Regions from separate parts of the Streptomyces hesseae genome, predicted to be linked through region 1. Evidence: predicted binding sites of a transcription regulator. Region 1 holds the regulator's gene; the other holds the start of a gene.
What was found. The regulator HrcA, encoded in region 1, represses chaperone genes, less so after heat shock. The targets are predictions, from matches to a motif close to TTNGCACTCNGNNNNNCNGAGTGCNAA.

Region 1 (7,903 bases):
CGCCGCCCCGCGCAGGCGGTGGAGTTCGCGGACGTGGCGGTCCGCCCTGACGAGCAGGGGCTGGACTCGGGTGATGAAGGCGAGTTCGTGGTCGGTGAAGTCGCCGCGGCGGCCGAGGCTGATGGCGCGCATCTCGTCGGGGGCGCCGGGGAGGGGGACGCCGAGCTGGTGGGTGGTGCCGTAGTCGCGGCGGGCCTCGCTGTACCAGGAGGAGTTGCGCCAGCCGTCGCAGATGCTGGTGATGCTGACGGGGCTGGAGTGGGCGGCTTCCATATAGGTGATCAGGGGGTGCCGCTGCTCGACCCTGCGCTGGATGACGTCGCTGACGCCCGGGCCGAGGGACACGGGAGCCCAGCCCTGGGCGTAGCCGACCCGGCCGGTGAGGCGGATGCCCGCGAAGATGACGGTGTCGCAGCCGAGGGCGTCCTGGAGGTGCCCGGCGATCAGATGGGAGAGGGAGTCGGGGTCGTCGTGTTCCAGGACGGCCATGACGAGGTCGAGCATGCGCTCGTAGTCCTGCGCGTGAAGTCCTGACATGGGGGTTCCGCTTCCTCTCGGTCCCCGCTCGCCGCATGCTACCCGCGGTCGGCGGGGTGGGAGAAAATCCGCGCCCTGGACACGATTCCCGCCTGCTGGGCGCTGAGAACCGTCGACACCCGGTTGTTCGTGCCGAGCTTCCGGTAGACCTTTTCGAGGTGACGGTTGACGGTGTGCGGGGAGATCGCCAGACGGTGGGCGATTCCGGCGGCCGTCAGCCCCTCCGCCAGCAGGCCCAGCACGGTCAGCTCGCGCGGCGTCAGGTCGTGACGGGGCACGGCGACGGCCGGGAACACGGCGGGGGCCGCTTGGGGCGAGGCCGCCTCGCGTAATCGTCTCAGCTCTCTCGCGTGCCGGTCGGCCGTGATCAGAAGTGGCTGGATCCGGGCGGCGAAGGCGAGTTCGTGGTCGGTGAAGTCGCCTGCGCGGCCGAGGACGAGGCCGCGCAGGGTGCCGTCGCCGGCCGGTACGGGAACGCCGAGCTGCTGGGTCGTGCCGTAGTCGCGGCGGGCCTCGCTGTACCAGGGCGAGTCCCGCCAGTCGTCGCAGAGTTCGCTCGCGGTCACGGGACGGAGTGCGCGGGCGGCGAGATAGGAGACGAGAGGGTGGTGCTGTCGTACACGGCGCTGGACCACGTCGCTCACGTCCCGCCCCAGCGACCGGGGCGCCCAGCCCTGGGCCTTGCCCCGGCCCCGCGCCGGGTCGGCCACGGCGAAGACGACCGTGTTGAGGCCGAGGGTGTCGACCAGGTGTCCGGAGATCAGGTACCAGAGGGATCCGGGGTCGTCGTGTTCCAGGACGGCGACGATGAGATCGAGCATGCGCTCGTAGTCGCGCGCGTGGAGTCCGTGTCCACGATGTCCTGGCATGGCGGGCCCGCCCCTCTCGGTCCCCCTCCGCCGCATGCTACCGGCAGCGGGAATCACGCCCAAGAGAGCCCGGACACCGGTGAAAACGCTGGAAGGACGCCGAGACCCGAGGACACGGACCGCGCCGACGTCGAATCCCCCGTGGCCGGCGTCGGCGCGATCGCGCGTCCCTGTCAGGGTCGCACGCGGGCCCTCCGCCGCACGATGGGAAGAACTACCCACCCGGGGGTGGGGCCAGCCATACCCCCGGGGCCGGTTCAGGGGACGATGCCCACCTGCTGGGCCAGGAGCACGGTGGAGACACGGTTGTTGGTGCCGAGCTTCCGGTAGATCTTCTCCAGATGGCGGTTGACCGTGTGCGGCGAGATCGTCAGCCGGCGGGCGATCCCCGCCGCCGTCAGGCCCTCCGCCAGCAGCCCCAGGACCGTCAGCTCGCGCGGCGTCAGGCCGTGCCCGGAGGGGTGGGTGGTGGTGAGGTCGGGCGCGGCGGTGCGCAGGCGGCGCAGTTCCTGGATGTGGTTGGCCGCGCCGATGAGCAGGGGCTGGAGGCGGGCGGCGAAGGCCACGTCCTGGGGGCGGAACCGGCCGTCGCGGCCCATGAGCACCAGCCGTGCCGTGCCGGGGGCGCCGGGGAGGGGCAGGCCCATCTGCTGGGTGATGCCGAAGTCCCGGCGCGCCTCGCTGTACCACTGGGTGTGCCGCCAGCCGGCGTAGATCTCGCCGACGGTCACCGGCTCGGACTCGCCGCTCAGGGTGTAGGACACCAGCGGATGGCGCTGGGTCACCCGGCGCTGGACGAGGTCCCCGACGAACGCGGCGAGCCGCGGCGGGGCCCAGCCCTCCACCTTTCCGGTCAGCCGGGCCACGTCCACGACCGAGAAGGTGACCGAGTCGCAGCCCACCGTCTCCAGCAGCTGCGCGGTGATCAGTTGCCAGGACGACTCGGGGTCGTCGCTCTCCAGAACGGCGACGGCGAGGTCGAGCATCCGCTCGTAGTCCCGCGTCTGGAGCTGCTGGGTCCGTGCCATCCCCTGCTGGGTCCGTGTCGTCATCCCCGCCGTCCGCCCCCCGGCTTCACTGCCCGTCAGCCCCAGCGCCCCGTGCGGCCCAGCAGCAGGGCCGCGGCCGCCGTGCCGGCGGTCGAGGTGCGCAGGACGCTCGGGCCGAGGCGGTAGGGGTGGGCGCCGGCCTCGGCGAAGGCGGCGAGCTCCTCGGGGGAGACACCGCCCTCCGGGCCGACGACCAGGACGATGTCGCCGGTCTCCGGCAGGGGCGCCGTGGCGAGCGGGGTGCTGCCCTCCTCGTGGAGGACGGCCGCGAAGTCGGCGCCCGCCAGGAGCTGGGCGACCTGCCGGGTGGTGGCGAGCTCGTCGACGGAGGGGAAGCGCAGCCGGCGGGCCTGCTTGCCGGCCTCGCGGGCGGTCGCGCGCCACTTGCCCAGGGACTTCAGGCCGCGGTCGCCCTTCCACTGGGTGACGCAGCGGGAGGCGGACCAGGGCACGATCGCGTCGACGCCGGTCTCGGTCATGGTCTCGACGGCCACTTCGCCGCGGTCGCCCTTGGGCAGGGCCTGGACGACGGTGATCCGGGGCTGCGGCTCCGGCTCGGAGCGTACGGAGGTGACGGCGACGTCCAGGTGGTCCTTGCCCTCGACGGCGGCGACGGTGCCGTGGACGCCCGTGCCGGAACCGTCGGTCAGGACGATCTCCTCGCCCACGCGCAGCCGGCGCACCGAGACCGCGTGGCGGCCCTCGGGCCCGTCCAGCGGGAAGACGGTGCCGGGGAAGACACCCGTGAGGGCGTCCTCCTCGACCAGGAAGACCGGGGCTGTCATGACGTACTCGCTCTCTCGCCGCGCCGAATCACACTCGTGATCACACTCGTGTCCACTTCCGTACCTCCGGCCGTCACCGCACGGTCAACGACACGCGCGCCGCGTCCAGTTCGGCCGTAAGGAGTCGTACCAGATCGCCGGCGGGGAGCTCCCGCGCCAGGCGGTGGCCCTGGCCGGCCCACAGGTTCATGCCCTGGGGGTCGCCGGCGGCGGCCGCCGCCTTGCGCAGGCCGGAGGTCAGATAGTGGATCTGGGGGTAGGCGGCCGGGGCGTAGGGGCCGTGCTCCCGGAGGAAACGGTTCACCAGGCCTCGGGCGGGGCGGCCGGAGAAGGCGCGGGTGAGCTCGGTGCGGACGAACAGCGGATCGGTCAGGGCGCGCTTGTGCAGCTCGTGGGCCCCGGACTCCGGGCAGGCGAGGAAGGCCGTGCCGAGCTGGGCGGCGCTCGCGCCCGCCGCGAGGACGGCCGCCACCTGGGCGCCGCGCATCAGTCCGCCGGTCGCGACGACGGGCAGCGGGACGGTCTCCCGGACCTCGGCCACGAGCGCCAGCAGGCCGACCCCGGCGCCCGCGCCGTCGGCGTGGGGATCGTCGTGGTGGGTGCCCTGGTGGCCGCCGGCCTCTATGCCCTGGACGCAGAGCGCGTCGGCGCCCGCCTCCCGCGCGGCCAGCGCCTCGGCGGCCGACGTCACGGTCACCACGGTCACGGTGCCGGCCCTGGCGAGGGCGTCCACGGCCGTGCGGTCGGGACACCCGAAAGTGAAGGAGACGACGGGGACGGGGTCGTCGAGGAGGACGGCGAGCTTGGCCTCGTAGCCGTCGTCGGAGCCCTGGTCGGTCTCGCCCAGCGGCGTCCGGTACCAGGTGGACTCGCCGGCCAGTTGCTCGGCGTAGACCTCGATGGCCGCCGGGTCGGCGGCGGGCGGCTGGGGCATGAAGAGGTTCACGCCGAAGGGGCGGGACGTACGGGCGCGGAGCTGCTTGATCTCCTCGTACATCGCCCCGGGAGTCTTGTAGCCGGCGGCGAGGAAGCCGAGGCCGCCGGCGTCGCTGACAGCGGCGGCGAGGGCCGGGGTGGAGACGCCGCCGGCCATGGGGGCCTGCACGATCGGGTGCTCGAACAGTCCGTTCAACGGGGCCATGAGCACATCGTGTCACAGGTGGGGTAACCGGGGGCTCCGCCCCCGATTACCCCGTGGTCATCGGACCTAACGGCCGTTGAACGCGTCCTTCAGCCGCGAGAACAGCCCCTGCTGCCCCGGCTTGAACTCGCCCGTCGGACGCTCCTCGCCGCGCATCTTGGCGAGCTGGCGCAGCAGTTCCTCCTGCTGCGGGTCCAGCTTGGACGGCGTGGTCACCTCGACGTGGACGACGAGGTCACCGCGGCCGCCGCCGCGCAGGTGGGTGACGCCGCGCTGGTGCAGCGGGATCGACTGGCCGGACTGGGTGCCCGGGCGGATGTCGATCTCCTCGACGCCGTCCAGGGTCTCCAGCGGCACCTTCGTGCCGAGCGCGGCCGCCGTCATCGGGATGGTGACCGTGCAGTGGAGATCGTCGCCGCGGCGCTGGAAGACCGGGTGGGGCTTCTCGTGGATCTCCACATAGAGGTCGCCGGCGGGGCCGCCGCCGGGGCCGACCTCGCCCTCGCCCGCGAGCTGGATCCGGGTGCCGTTGTCGACACCGGCGGGGATCTTCACCGTCAGGTTCCGCCGGGACCGGACGCGGCCGTCGCCGGCGCACTCCGGGCACGGGGTCGGCACGACCGTGCCGAAGCCCTGGCACTGGGGGCAGGGGCGGGACGTCATGACCTGGCCCAGGAAGGACCGGGTGACCTGGGAGACCTCGCCGCGGCCGCGGCACATGTCACAGGTCTGCGCGGACGTGCCCGGGGCCGCGCCCTCGCCGCTGCACGTGGTGCAGACGACGGCGGTGTCGACCTGGATGTCCTTGGTGGTGCCGAAGGCCGACTCGTTCAGGGTGACCTCGAGCCGGATCATGGCGTCCTGGCCGCGGCGCGTACGCGAGCGCGGACCGCGCTGCGAGGCCTGGCCGAAGAAGGCGTCCATGATGTCGGAGAAGTTGCCGAAGCCCGCGCCGAAGCCACCGCCCGCACCCGCGCCGCCCGAGGAGGACAGGGGGTCGCCGCCGAGGTCGTAGACCTGCTTCTTCTGCGGGTCGGAGAGGACCTCGTAAGCGGCGTTGATCTCCTTGAACCGCTCCTGGGTCTTCGGGTCCGGATTGACGTCCGGGTGGAGCTCGCGCGCGAGACGGCGGAAGGCCTTCTTGATCTCGTCCTGGGAGGCGTCGCGCCGGACGCCCAGGATCGCGTAGTAATCCGTGGCCACTTACGACTCCGCCAGGATCTGTCCGACGTAACGTGCCACTGCGCGTACCGCTCCCATCGTTCCGGGGTAGTCCATGCGGGTCGGTCCGACCACGCCGAGTTTGGCGACGGCCTCGCCGCCCGAACCGTAGCCGACGGCGACCACGGATGTGGAGTTCAGCCCCTCATGGGCGTTCTCATGACCGATGCGTACGGTCATCTCCGAGCCCTTGGCCTCGCCGAGCAGCTTGAGCAGCACGACCTGCTCCTCCAGCGCCTCCAGCACGGGCCGGATCGTCAGCGGGAAGTCATGACCGAAACGAGTGAGATTGGCGGTACCGCCGATCATCAACCGCTCCTCGGTCTCCTCGACCAGCGTCTCCAGCAGGGTCGAGAGGACTGTCGAAACGGTTCCGCGATCATCCTTCTCGAAGGACTCGGGGAGGTCCTGCACCAGCTGCGGCACATCCGTGAACCGGCGGCCCACGACGCGGCTGTTCAGCCGCGCGCGCAGATCCGCCAGCGCGTTCTCACCGACCGGCGCCGGGCAGTCGACCATGCGCTGCTCGACCCGCCCGGTGTCGGTGATCAGGACGAGCATCACCCGGGCCGGGGCCAGGGAGAGCAGCTCGACATGACGCACCGTCGAACGGGTCAGCGAGGGGTACTGCACCACGGCGACCTGACGCGTCAGCTGCGCCAGCAGCCGGACGGTACGGGCCACCACGTCGTCCAGATCGACGGCGCTGTCCAGGAAGCTATGGATGGCGCGCCGCTCCGGCGTCGACAGGGGCTTGACGCCCGCGAGCCTGTCGACGAAGAGGCGGTAGCCCTTGTCGGTCGGGATACGGCCGGCGCTCGTGTGGGGCTGGGCGATGAAGCCCTCCTCCTCGAGCGCGGCCATGTCGTTGCGCACCGTGGCCGGGGAGACGCCCAGCTTGTGCCGCTCGGTGAGCGCCTTGGAGCCGACGGGCTCCTCGGTGCCGACGTAGTCCTGGACGATGGCGCGCAATACCTCGAGCCTGCGTTCGCTCAGCATCTCGCGCGCACCTCCAGTCCAGTGGTCCAGCCGTCGTACGACCGTACGGGGCCATACGGGTCCGTAAGGTCCCTACGGTTTCTTACCGGGGTCTCACAGGGTCTTCACCCCTGGCACTCAATGGTCACGAGTGCCAGATCCCTCCAGCCAGTGTACGGCCGGGCCCCACGGCAAGGGCAAGGGCCGTCCTCGCCGCGAGCCTCCGGGCGCCTTCCCGGCCCGCCGCCGGGCAGGCAACCGTACCGTCCTGCCGCTAGCGTCACGGTATGCAGACGCAAGGGGATTCCGGCACCGCGCCGGCCGGCGGGGAGCACTGGGAACGGCTCGCGCCGGGGGTGGTACGCCGCAGGTTGCCGGGCTGGGACGCGACCGTCGGGGCGATCGCGGGGACGGACGGCGTGCTCGTCGTCGACACGGGTTCGTCGCTCCACGAGGGGGTGGAGATCCGCCGCGAGGTGCAGGAGCTCTTCGGGCTCCCCGTGACGCACATCGCACTCACCCACCCCCACTTCGACCACGTCCTGGGCACGGCCGCGTTCTCCGGCGTCCAGGTGCACGCGGCGGTGGGCGCCGAGGGGCTGATGGCGCGGGAGCGGGAGGAGCTGCGGCACGACGCGGTCCGGCACGGCATGGACCCCGACACCGCGGCGGAGGCCGTGGACCTCCTCGTCATCCCCCACCACCCGGTGTCCGGGGAGCTCACGGTCGACCTCGGCGGCGGGCGGCGGGTGCTGCTCGCCAACATCGGCCCGGGGCACACGGCGCACGACCTGGCCGTACTGGTCGCGGGGGAACGTGAGGTCGTCTTCTGCGGCGACGTCGTCGAGGAGTCCGGCGAGCCGCAGGCGGGCCCGGACGCCCTCCCGCACGCCTGGCCGGCGGCCCTGGACCGGCTGCTGTCCCTCGGCGGGGACGACGCGGTGTACGTGCCGGGGCACGGCGCGGTGGTGGACGCGGCGTTCGTACGGGCGCAGCGCGACGCGCTGGCGGAGCGCTTCGGCGTGTCGTGACCGGGGTGTGGATCTTGAACCAGAATGGCCCGCATGTGGAGCAAGCGGTACAGCCCTGATCTCACTCCGCCGTGGAAGCGGTCCGCCCCCGTTCCCGAGGTCCCGGCCGAGCCGGGTCTCGTGGTCGAGGAGGTCACGACCGGTTTCTGCGGGGCGGTGATCCGTTGCGAGAAGACGGCCCAGGGGCCGACGGTGACGCTGGAGGACCGCTTCGGCAAGTGCCGGGTGTTCCCGATGGAGCCGCGCGGGTTCCTGCTGGACGGCCGGGTCGTCACCCTCGTCCGCCCGCTCG
Region 2 (7,903 bases), on a different contig from region 1:
CGCCGACGTCGCGGACCGGCCGAACCTCAACCCCGGCTTCACCAAGCTCGTCAAGGCCGACAACCTCGCCCGCGAGCTGGGCGTCACCGGCGGGCTGTACGTCAAGGACGACTCCGGAAACCCCACGCACTCCTTCAAGGATCGCGTCGTCGCCATCGCCGTCGAGGCGGCGCGCGCCTTCGGCTTCACCACCCTCTCGTGCTCCTCGACGGGGAACCTGGCGGGAGCGGTGGGCGCCGCGGCGGCGCGCGCGGGCCTGCGGTCCTGTGTCTTCATCCCGCACGACCTGGAGGCCGGCAAGGTCGTGATGGCGGCGGTCTACGGCGGCGACCTGGTGGGCATCGAGGGCACGTACGACGATGTGAACCGCTTCTGCAGCGAGCTCATCGGCGACCCGCTGGGCGAGGGCTGGGGGTTCGTCAACGTCAATCTGCGGCCCTACTACGGGGAGGGCTCCAAGACCCTGGCGTACGAGATCTGCGAGCAGCTGGGCTGGCGGCTGCCGGACCAGATCGTGGTGCCGGTGGCCTCGGGATCGCAGCTGACGAAGATCGACAAGGGGCTGAAGGAGCTCATCGCGCTGGGACTGGTCGAGGACCGCCCGTACCGGATCTTCGGCGCCCAGGCCGAGGGGTGCGCGCCGGTCTCGCGCGCCTTCAAGGACGGGCACGAGGTGGTGCGGCCGGTGAAGCCGGACACCATCGCCAAGTCCCTGGCCATCGGCAACCCGGCGGACGGGCCGTACGTGCTCGACATCGCCCGGCGCACGGGCGGGGCCGTGGAGGACGTGGACGACGAGCGGATCGTCGAGGCGATCCGGCTGCTGGCCCGTACGGAGGGGATCTTCGCGGAGACGGCGGGCGGGGTGACGGTCGGGGTGACCCGGAAGCTGCTGGAGGACGGGCGGCTGGATCCGTCGCTGACCACCGTCGTGCTCAACACGGGCGACGGCCTCAAGACGCTGGACGCGGTGGCGGCGGGACCGACGGCGACGATTCCGCCTTCGCTCGACGCTTTCCGGGCGGCGGGGCTTTAACGCGCGCGGCCACCGTTTCCCTATTCCCCGGCTTCTTAAACCAAAAGGTGACCCCATGAGCGTCAACGTCCGAATCCCCACCATCCTTCGCACCTACACCGCCGGTAAGGCGGAAGTCCCCGCCGAGGGAGCCACTCTCGGCGAAGTCATCGCCTCCCTGGAGAAGAACCACCCCGGAATCGCCGCGCGCGTTCTCGACGACGACGGAAAGCTGCGCCGTTTCGTCAATGTGTACGTCAATGACGACGACGTACGGTTCGAGGGCGGACTGGAGGCGGTCACTCCGGATGGTGCCGGAGTGTCGATCATTCCCGCGGTCGCCGGCGGCTGACCGAGGGCGCCCCGGCCCTGGGCGGCCCTGGGCCGTGCCGGGGTCCGGGCCGGGTTCTGGGCCGAGCTCCGGGCCGCCGGACCCTTGGCCCGACCCTTTCAAAGCGTTCCTGCGGAATTCACCGGAATCACCCCGCCCGTAAAACGGACGGGGTGATTCCGTCTGTTGAACCGCGATACAGTTGGGGCGTTCCCCCTCCGGTGTCACTGCCGAACGCATATGAGAACCCGTCAAGTTGTGCCCACAACATGTGCACGAATTGCCGGGTTGGTTGCGTTATGCCCGGTCCGACTTGCCCAAGAAGCTGGCGAAATCGGTGGTAATAACCGATCGGCCGCGCCCGGAATTCTCGTCCGACTGACCTGTTGCAGACGGCATCCGTGCAGATACATTCAGCGGCGGTCGACGCGTTCCGGCGCACACCCCCATCCTGTCTGGGGGTGAGGTCTGACCCGGGTCCGCGAGGTGCGGTCCTGCGCAAGGGCCAGTAATAGGGGAGTTAGGCATGGCTCAGGGCACCGTCAAGTGGTTCAACGCGGAGAAGGGGTACGGCTTCATCGCGGTCGACGGTGGTGCGGATGTTTTCGTCCACTACAGCGCGATCCAGATGGACGGCTACCGCACCCTCGAGGAGGGGCAGCGGGTCGAGTTCGAGATCTCGCAGGGCCAGAAGGGGCCGCAGGCGGACATGGTCAAGGTGACCGCCTGACCGGCGCGCATCGACCACCGGCTCACTCAGCTCGCCGAGGGGCCCGCGTCTTTAAGACGCGGGCCCCTCGTGCGTCCGCGCCACGCCCGCGCCGCGCCCATGTGTGGGTTCCCCCCGCGCGGGGCAGGTTGATGCGAGGCGCTTGCACTCGCAGGGGTCGAGTGCTAATCATTGGGCTTAGCACTCTCCGAGTGAGAGTGACAGATTTGGACCGTCGGTGAGGTCTACGGGCCAAGCGGGGCAAGGAACCGCAGGGCACGCAGGCCGTCCGTCGCGGGCGCCAGCGCGGTCCGGAGCAGTCTCTCCACCCCGTCCTGGGAGGACCACTTCACATGGCCAAGATCATCGCGTTCGACGAGGAGGCACGGCGCGGTCTCGAGCGCGGGATGAACCAGCTCGCCGACGCCGTCAAGGTCACCCTCGGCCCCAAGGGCCGGAACGTCGTCCTCGAGAAGAAGTGGGGCGCCCCCACGATCACCAACGATGGTGTGTCCATCGCCAAGGAGATCGAGCTCGAGGACCCGTACGAGAAGATCGGCGCCGAGCTGGTCAAGGAGGTCGCGAAGAAGACGGACGACGTCGCCGGTGACGGCACGACGACCGCGACCGTCCTCGCCCAGGCGCTGGTCCGCGAGGGTCTGCGCAACGTGGCCGCCGGTGCCAACCCGATGGCCCTGAAGCGCGGTATCGAGAAGGCCGTCGAGGCCGTCTCCGCCGCCCTGCTCGAGCAGGCCAAGGACGTGGAGACCAAGGAGCAGATCGCCTCCACCGCCTCCATCTCCGCCGCCGACACCCAGATCGGCGAGCTCATCGCCGAGGCCATGGACAAGGTCGGCAAGGAAGGCGTCATCACCGTCGAGGAGTCCCAGACCTTCGGTCTGGAGCTGGAGCTCACCGAGGGTATGCGCTTCGACAAGGGCTACATCTCGGCGTACTTCGCCACCGACATGGAGCGTATGGAGGCGTCGCTCGACGACCCGTACATCCTGATCGTCAACTCGAAGATCAGCTCGGTCAAGGACCTGCTGCCGCTCCTCGAGAAGGTCATGCAGTCCGGCAAGCCGCTGCTGATCATCGCCGAGGACGTCGAGGGCGAGGCCCTGTCCACGCTGGTCGTCAACAAGATCCGCGGCACCTTCAAGTCCGTCGCCGTCAAGGCCCCGGGCTTCGGCGACCGCCGCAAGGCCATGCTGGGCGACATCGCCATCCTCACCGGTGGCACGGTCATCTCCGAGGAGGTCGGCCTCAAGCTGGAGAACGCCGGTCTCGACCTGCTCGGCCGCGCCCGCAAGGTCGTCATCACCAAGGACGAGACGACCATCGTCGACGGTGCCGGTGACAGCGACCAGGTCCAGGGCCGCGTCAACCAGATCCGCGCCGAGATCGAGAACAGCGACTCGGACTACGACCGCGAGAAGCTCCAGGAGCGCCTCGCGAAGCTGGCCGGCGGCGTTGCCGTCATCAAGGCCGGTGCCGCGACCGAGGTCGAGCTCAAGGAGCGCAAGCACCGCATCGAGGACGCCGTTCGCAACGCGAAGGCGGCCGTCGAGGAGGGCATCGTCGCCGGTGGTGGCGTGGCCCTGCTGCAGGCCTCCGCGGTCTTCGAGAAGCTCGAGCTGGACGGCGACGAGGCCACCGGTGCCAAGGCCGTGAAGCTGGCCCTGGAGGCCCCGCTCAAGCAGATCGCCGTCAACGGTGGTCTCGAGGGTGGCGTCATCGTCGAGAAGGTGCGCAACCTTCCTGTCGGCCACGGCCTCAACGCCGCCACGGGCGAGTACGTCGACATGATCGCCGAGGGCATCATCGACCCGGCGAAGGTCACCCGCTCCGCCCTCCAGAACGCCGCGTCCATCGCCGCGCTGTTCCTGACCACCGAGGCCGTCATCGCCGACAAGCCGGAGAAGGCCGCCGCGGCCGCTCCGGGCGGCATGCCGGGCGGTGACATGGACTTCTGATCGACCTGACAGGTTGATCGACCGTCCTGCGCTTCACCGGGGCGGCACCCTCCTCACGGGGGGTGCCGCCCCGGTGGCGTTTCCGCCCCCGGTCCCGGGCGCCACGCCCGTACCGCCCCGGATGGGGGACACTGGAAGCTTCTCCCCGTGCGCGAAGTGGAAGGCCGTGGCGTGAGCGGACCCCTGATCGTCCAGAGCGACAAGACCCTGCTGCTGGAGGTGGACCACGAGCGTGCCGACGAGTGCCGGCGCGCCATCGCCGCCTTCGCGGAGCTGGAGCGCGCGCCCGAGCACATCCACACCTACCGGGTGACCCCGCTGGGGCTGTGGAACGCGCGGGCCGCCGGGCATGACGCCGAGCAGGTCGTCGACGCGCTCGTCTCGTACTCCCGCTACCCCGTGCCGCACGCCCTGCTCGTCGATATCGCCGAGACCATGGCCCGCTACGGGCGGCTGAAGCTGCTCAAGCACCCCACCCACGGCCTGGTGCTGGAGAGCACCGACCGGCCCGTGCTGGAGGAGATCCTCCGCTCGAAGAAGATCCAGCCGCTGGTGGGGAACCGGATCGACCCGGACACCGTGGCCGTGCACCCCTCCGAGCGCGGTCAGATCAAGCAGACGCTGCTCAAGCTGGGCTGGCCCGCCGAGGACCTCGCCGGGTACGTGGACGGCGAGGCGCACCCCATCGAGCTCGCCGAGGACGGCTGGGCCCTGCGCCCGTACCAGCGGCAGGCCGTGGAGGGGTTCTGGCACGGCGGCTCGGGCGTGGTCGTACTGCCCTGTGGCGCCGGCAAGACGCTCGTGGGCGCGGGCGCGATGGCCATGGCGAAGGCGACGACGCTGATCCTGGTCACCAACACCGTCTCCGCCCGCCAGTGGAAGCACGAGCTGGTGAAGCGGACCTCGCTGACCGAGGACGAGATCGGCGAGTACAGCGGTACGAGAAAGGAGATCCGCCCGGTCACCATCGCCACCTACCAGGTGCTGACGACCAGGCGGAAGGGCGTCTACCCGCATCTGGAGCTCTTCGACTCCCGCGACTGGGGCCTGGTCGTCTACGACGAGGTGCATCTGCTGCCGGCGCCCGTCTTCAAGTTCACCGCCGACCTCCAGGCCCGGCGGCGGCTCGGGCTGACCGCGACGCTGGTGCGCGAGGACGGGCGGGAGTCGGACGTCTTCTCCCTCATCGGCCCCAAGCGTTTCGACGCGCCCTGGAAGGAGATCGAGGCGCAGGGCTATATCGCCCCGGCGGACTGCGTCGAGGTGCGCGTCAACCTCACCGACTCCGAGCGGCTGGCGTACGCGACGGCCGAGGTGGAGGAGAAGTACCGGTACTGCGCGACGACCGCCACCAAGCGGAAGGTCACGGAGGCCCTGGTACGCAAGCACAAGGGGGAGCAGACGCTGGTCATCGGCCAGTACATCGACCAGCTGGACGAGCTGGGCGAGCACCTGGACGCGCCAGTGATCAAGGGCGAGACGTCCAATGCCCAGCGCGAGAAGCTCTTCGACGCCTTCCGGGCGGGCGAGATCTCGGTGCTGGTCGTCTCCAAGGTCGCCAACTTCTCGATCGACCTGCCGGAGGCGACGGTCGCCATCCAGGTGTCGGGCACCTTCGGCTCCCGGCAGGAGGAGGCCCAGCGACTGGGCCGGGTGCTGCGCCCGAAGGCCGACGGGCACGAGGCGCGCTTCTACTCGGTGGTCGCCCGTGACACGGTCGACCAGGACTTCGCGGCGCACCGCCAGCGGTTCCTGGCGGAGCAGGGGTACGCGTACCGGATCGTGGACGCGGATTCGCTGCTGACGGAGGAGGACGCCTGAGGGACGTCCGTCGTCAGCCGGTTGGCAGGTTGGCCAGGATGGAGAGGCACGCGAGCCCGGCCGCCGCGGAGAGCAGAGCCGTGATCACTCGCGGCTCGCGGAAGCGCTTGCGCGAGGGCAGGGCCCAGGTGGTGATCAGCAGGGCCAGCGCGACCAGCCAGACGATGGGGGCGGCCAGCAGGGCGTGGTTGAGGGCGGCGCTGCAGTGGTCGGGGCCGCAGCTGTCGGTGGCCATCGGGGACAGTCCGATGAACATCAGGTCGAACGCCAGCAGCGGCAGCATCACGACGGCGGCCAGCGCGCTCGTCACCCAGGCCTTGGAGTCAACGTCCGGCAGGGTGTACAGCGGGATGGTGGTGCGGGGCGCGTTCCTCATGCGGCTCAGCCAACCAGCGGGGTGGGCGGCCGGGTAGGGACGACGTACTCAGTTCGTACGGGAGTACGTACTCAGGTTGCGCTCAGGTCGGTGGGCGTCATACGGCCGGGCGCTCGTCGGTGTGGGCGCCGAGGAGGATGACGCTGACGGCCGCGCCCGCGAAGGCCTTGATCGCGCGGAGGGCGTCGGCGAAGGTGAACGAGGGGGCGGTGTCCGGGATGACGGAAGTGGTGGTCATGTCTTCCATGATGGTTTCCGGAATGCCCTCGGACGTCGGCCTGCCGGTGTAAACGCGAGGGTGGGCCGTACTACCCCAGACCCATGGGGTGCCCTACCGGAGATGGACGGCGCCCCTGATCCTTCCCAGGGGCGCGCGGAAAAATCATTCGCGCGCCCTCGGGACGACTGACTACAATCCACCCTTCCCGCCGCCTCCCGCGTCGCCTCGCGACGACGTTCCCGGGAGCGCCGCCGTCCGGACGGAAACCGGCGGCTCCCGCTCGTCCGTCGTACGTCTGGAGGCTCCGCCGTGCCCGCGCACACCATGAACGCGAACGATCCCCTGGAGCGGGAGCGCGCCCATCTCGCCTCGTCCCGCACCGCGTTGCGGGCGATGCGGGCCGACGTGGAGGCGCTCGACATCAAGGATGTCACCGCCAACTGGGTCAACGCCGCCGTCCTCCAACGGCAGATCGACGAGCGTATCGCCGCCCTCGCCGATCTCGCGCACACCCCGCTCTTCTTCGGACGGCTGGACTATCTCCGCGCGCCCGCGGCGGACCAGGCGGAGGGGGCCGAGGGGGAGCGCTTCTACATCGGGCGGCGGCACGTCCACGACGCCGACGGCGACCCCATGGTGATCGACTGGCGTGCGCCGGTCTCCCAGCCGTTCTACCGGGCCTCGAAGAAGGACCCGATGGACGTCGGGACGCGCCGCCGGTTCGGCTACACGGGCGGCGAGTTGACCGCCTACGAGGACGAGGACCTCACGGACGCGGCGGGCGGCGAGCAGGCGAGCCGGCTGCTCCAGACCGAGATCGAACGGCCGCGCGTCGGCCCCATGCGGGACATCGTCGCGACCATCCAGCCCGAGCAGGACGAGATCGTCCGCGCCGGCATCGGCGGCACGGTGTGCGTCCAGGGGGCGCCCGGTACCGGGAAGACGGCTGTCGGGCTGCACCGTGTCGCTTATCTGCTCTACGCCCACCGCGAGCGCCTCGCCCGCACCGGCACGCTCGTCATCGGGCCCAACCGGTCCTTCCTCCGCTACATCGAGCAAGTGCTGCCCGCCCTCGGTGAGTTGAACGTCGCGCAGGCGACCGTCGACGACCTCGTCGGGCATGTGGAGGTGCGGGGCGCGGACTCCGCCGAGGCGGCGCGGATCAAGGGCGACGCCCGGATGGCCGAGGTGCTGCGGCGCGCGGTGCGGGCGGGGGTGACGATGCCGGTGGAGCCGGTGGTCGTGGTGCGCGGGTCGCGGCGCTGGCGGGTCCCGGCGTACGAGATCGAGGAGATGGTGCGGGAGCTGCTCGACCGCGATATCCGCTACGGCGCCGCGCGTGAGGCGCTGCCGCAGCGCATCGCGCACGCCGTGCTCGTACGGATGGAGGAGGCCGGCGAGGCCCCCGACGACCGGGTGCAGGACGCGGTCGCGCGCAGCGCGGCCGTGAAGGCG

Region 2: groL (chaperonin GroEL) is a predicted target of HrcA. The motif match lies at 2,254-2,280, and genes of this name have one in related genera.

What each region holds. Positions count from the first base shown of each region.
Region 1 is NZ_JAVRFI010000014.1:43,995-51,897, reverse strand. It holds gene RM609_RS21160 (helix-turn-helix transcriptional regulator) at 1-537, opposite strand, end outside; gene RM609_RS21155 (helix-turn-helix transcriptional regulator) at 576-1,406, opposite strand; gene RM609_RS21150 (response regulator transcription factor) at 1,664-2,458, opposite strand; gene RM609_RS21145 (16S rRNA (uracil(1498)-N(3))-methyltransferase) at 2,491-3,240, opposite strand; gene RM609_RS21140 (nitronate monooxygenase) at 3,314-4,381, opposite strand; gene dnaJ (molecular chaperone DnaJ) at 4,448-5,584, opposite strand; gene hrcA (heat-inducible transcriptional repressor HrcA) at 5,585-6,601, opposite strand; gene RM609_RS21125 (MBL fold metallo-hydrolase) at 6,868-7,611, shown strand; gene RM609_RS21120 (DUF3097 domain-containing protein) at 7,645-7,903, shown strand, end outside.
Region 2 is NZ_JAVRFI010000041.1:7,961-15,863, forward strand. It holds gene thrC (threonine synthase) at 1-1,036, shown strand, start outside; gene RM609_RS33395 (MoaD/ThiS family protein) at 1,092-1,367, shown strand; gene RM609_RS33400 (cold-shock protein) at 1,873-2,076, shown strand; gene groL (chaperonin GroEL) at 2,409-4,031, shown strand; gene RM609_RS33410 (DNA repair helicase XPB) at 4,203-5,852, shown strand; gene RM609_RS33415 (hypothetical protein) at 5,866-6,228, opposite strand; gene RM609_RS33420 (hypothetical protein) at 6,326-6,466, opposite strand; gene RM609_RS33425 (HelD family protein) at 6,773-7,903, shown strand, end outside.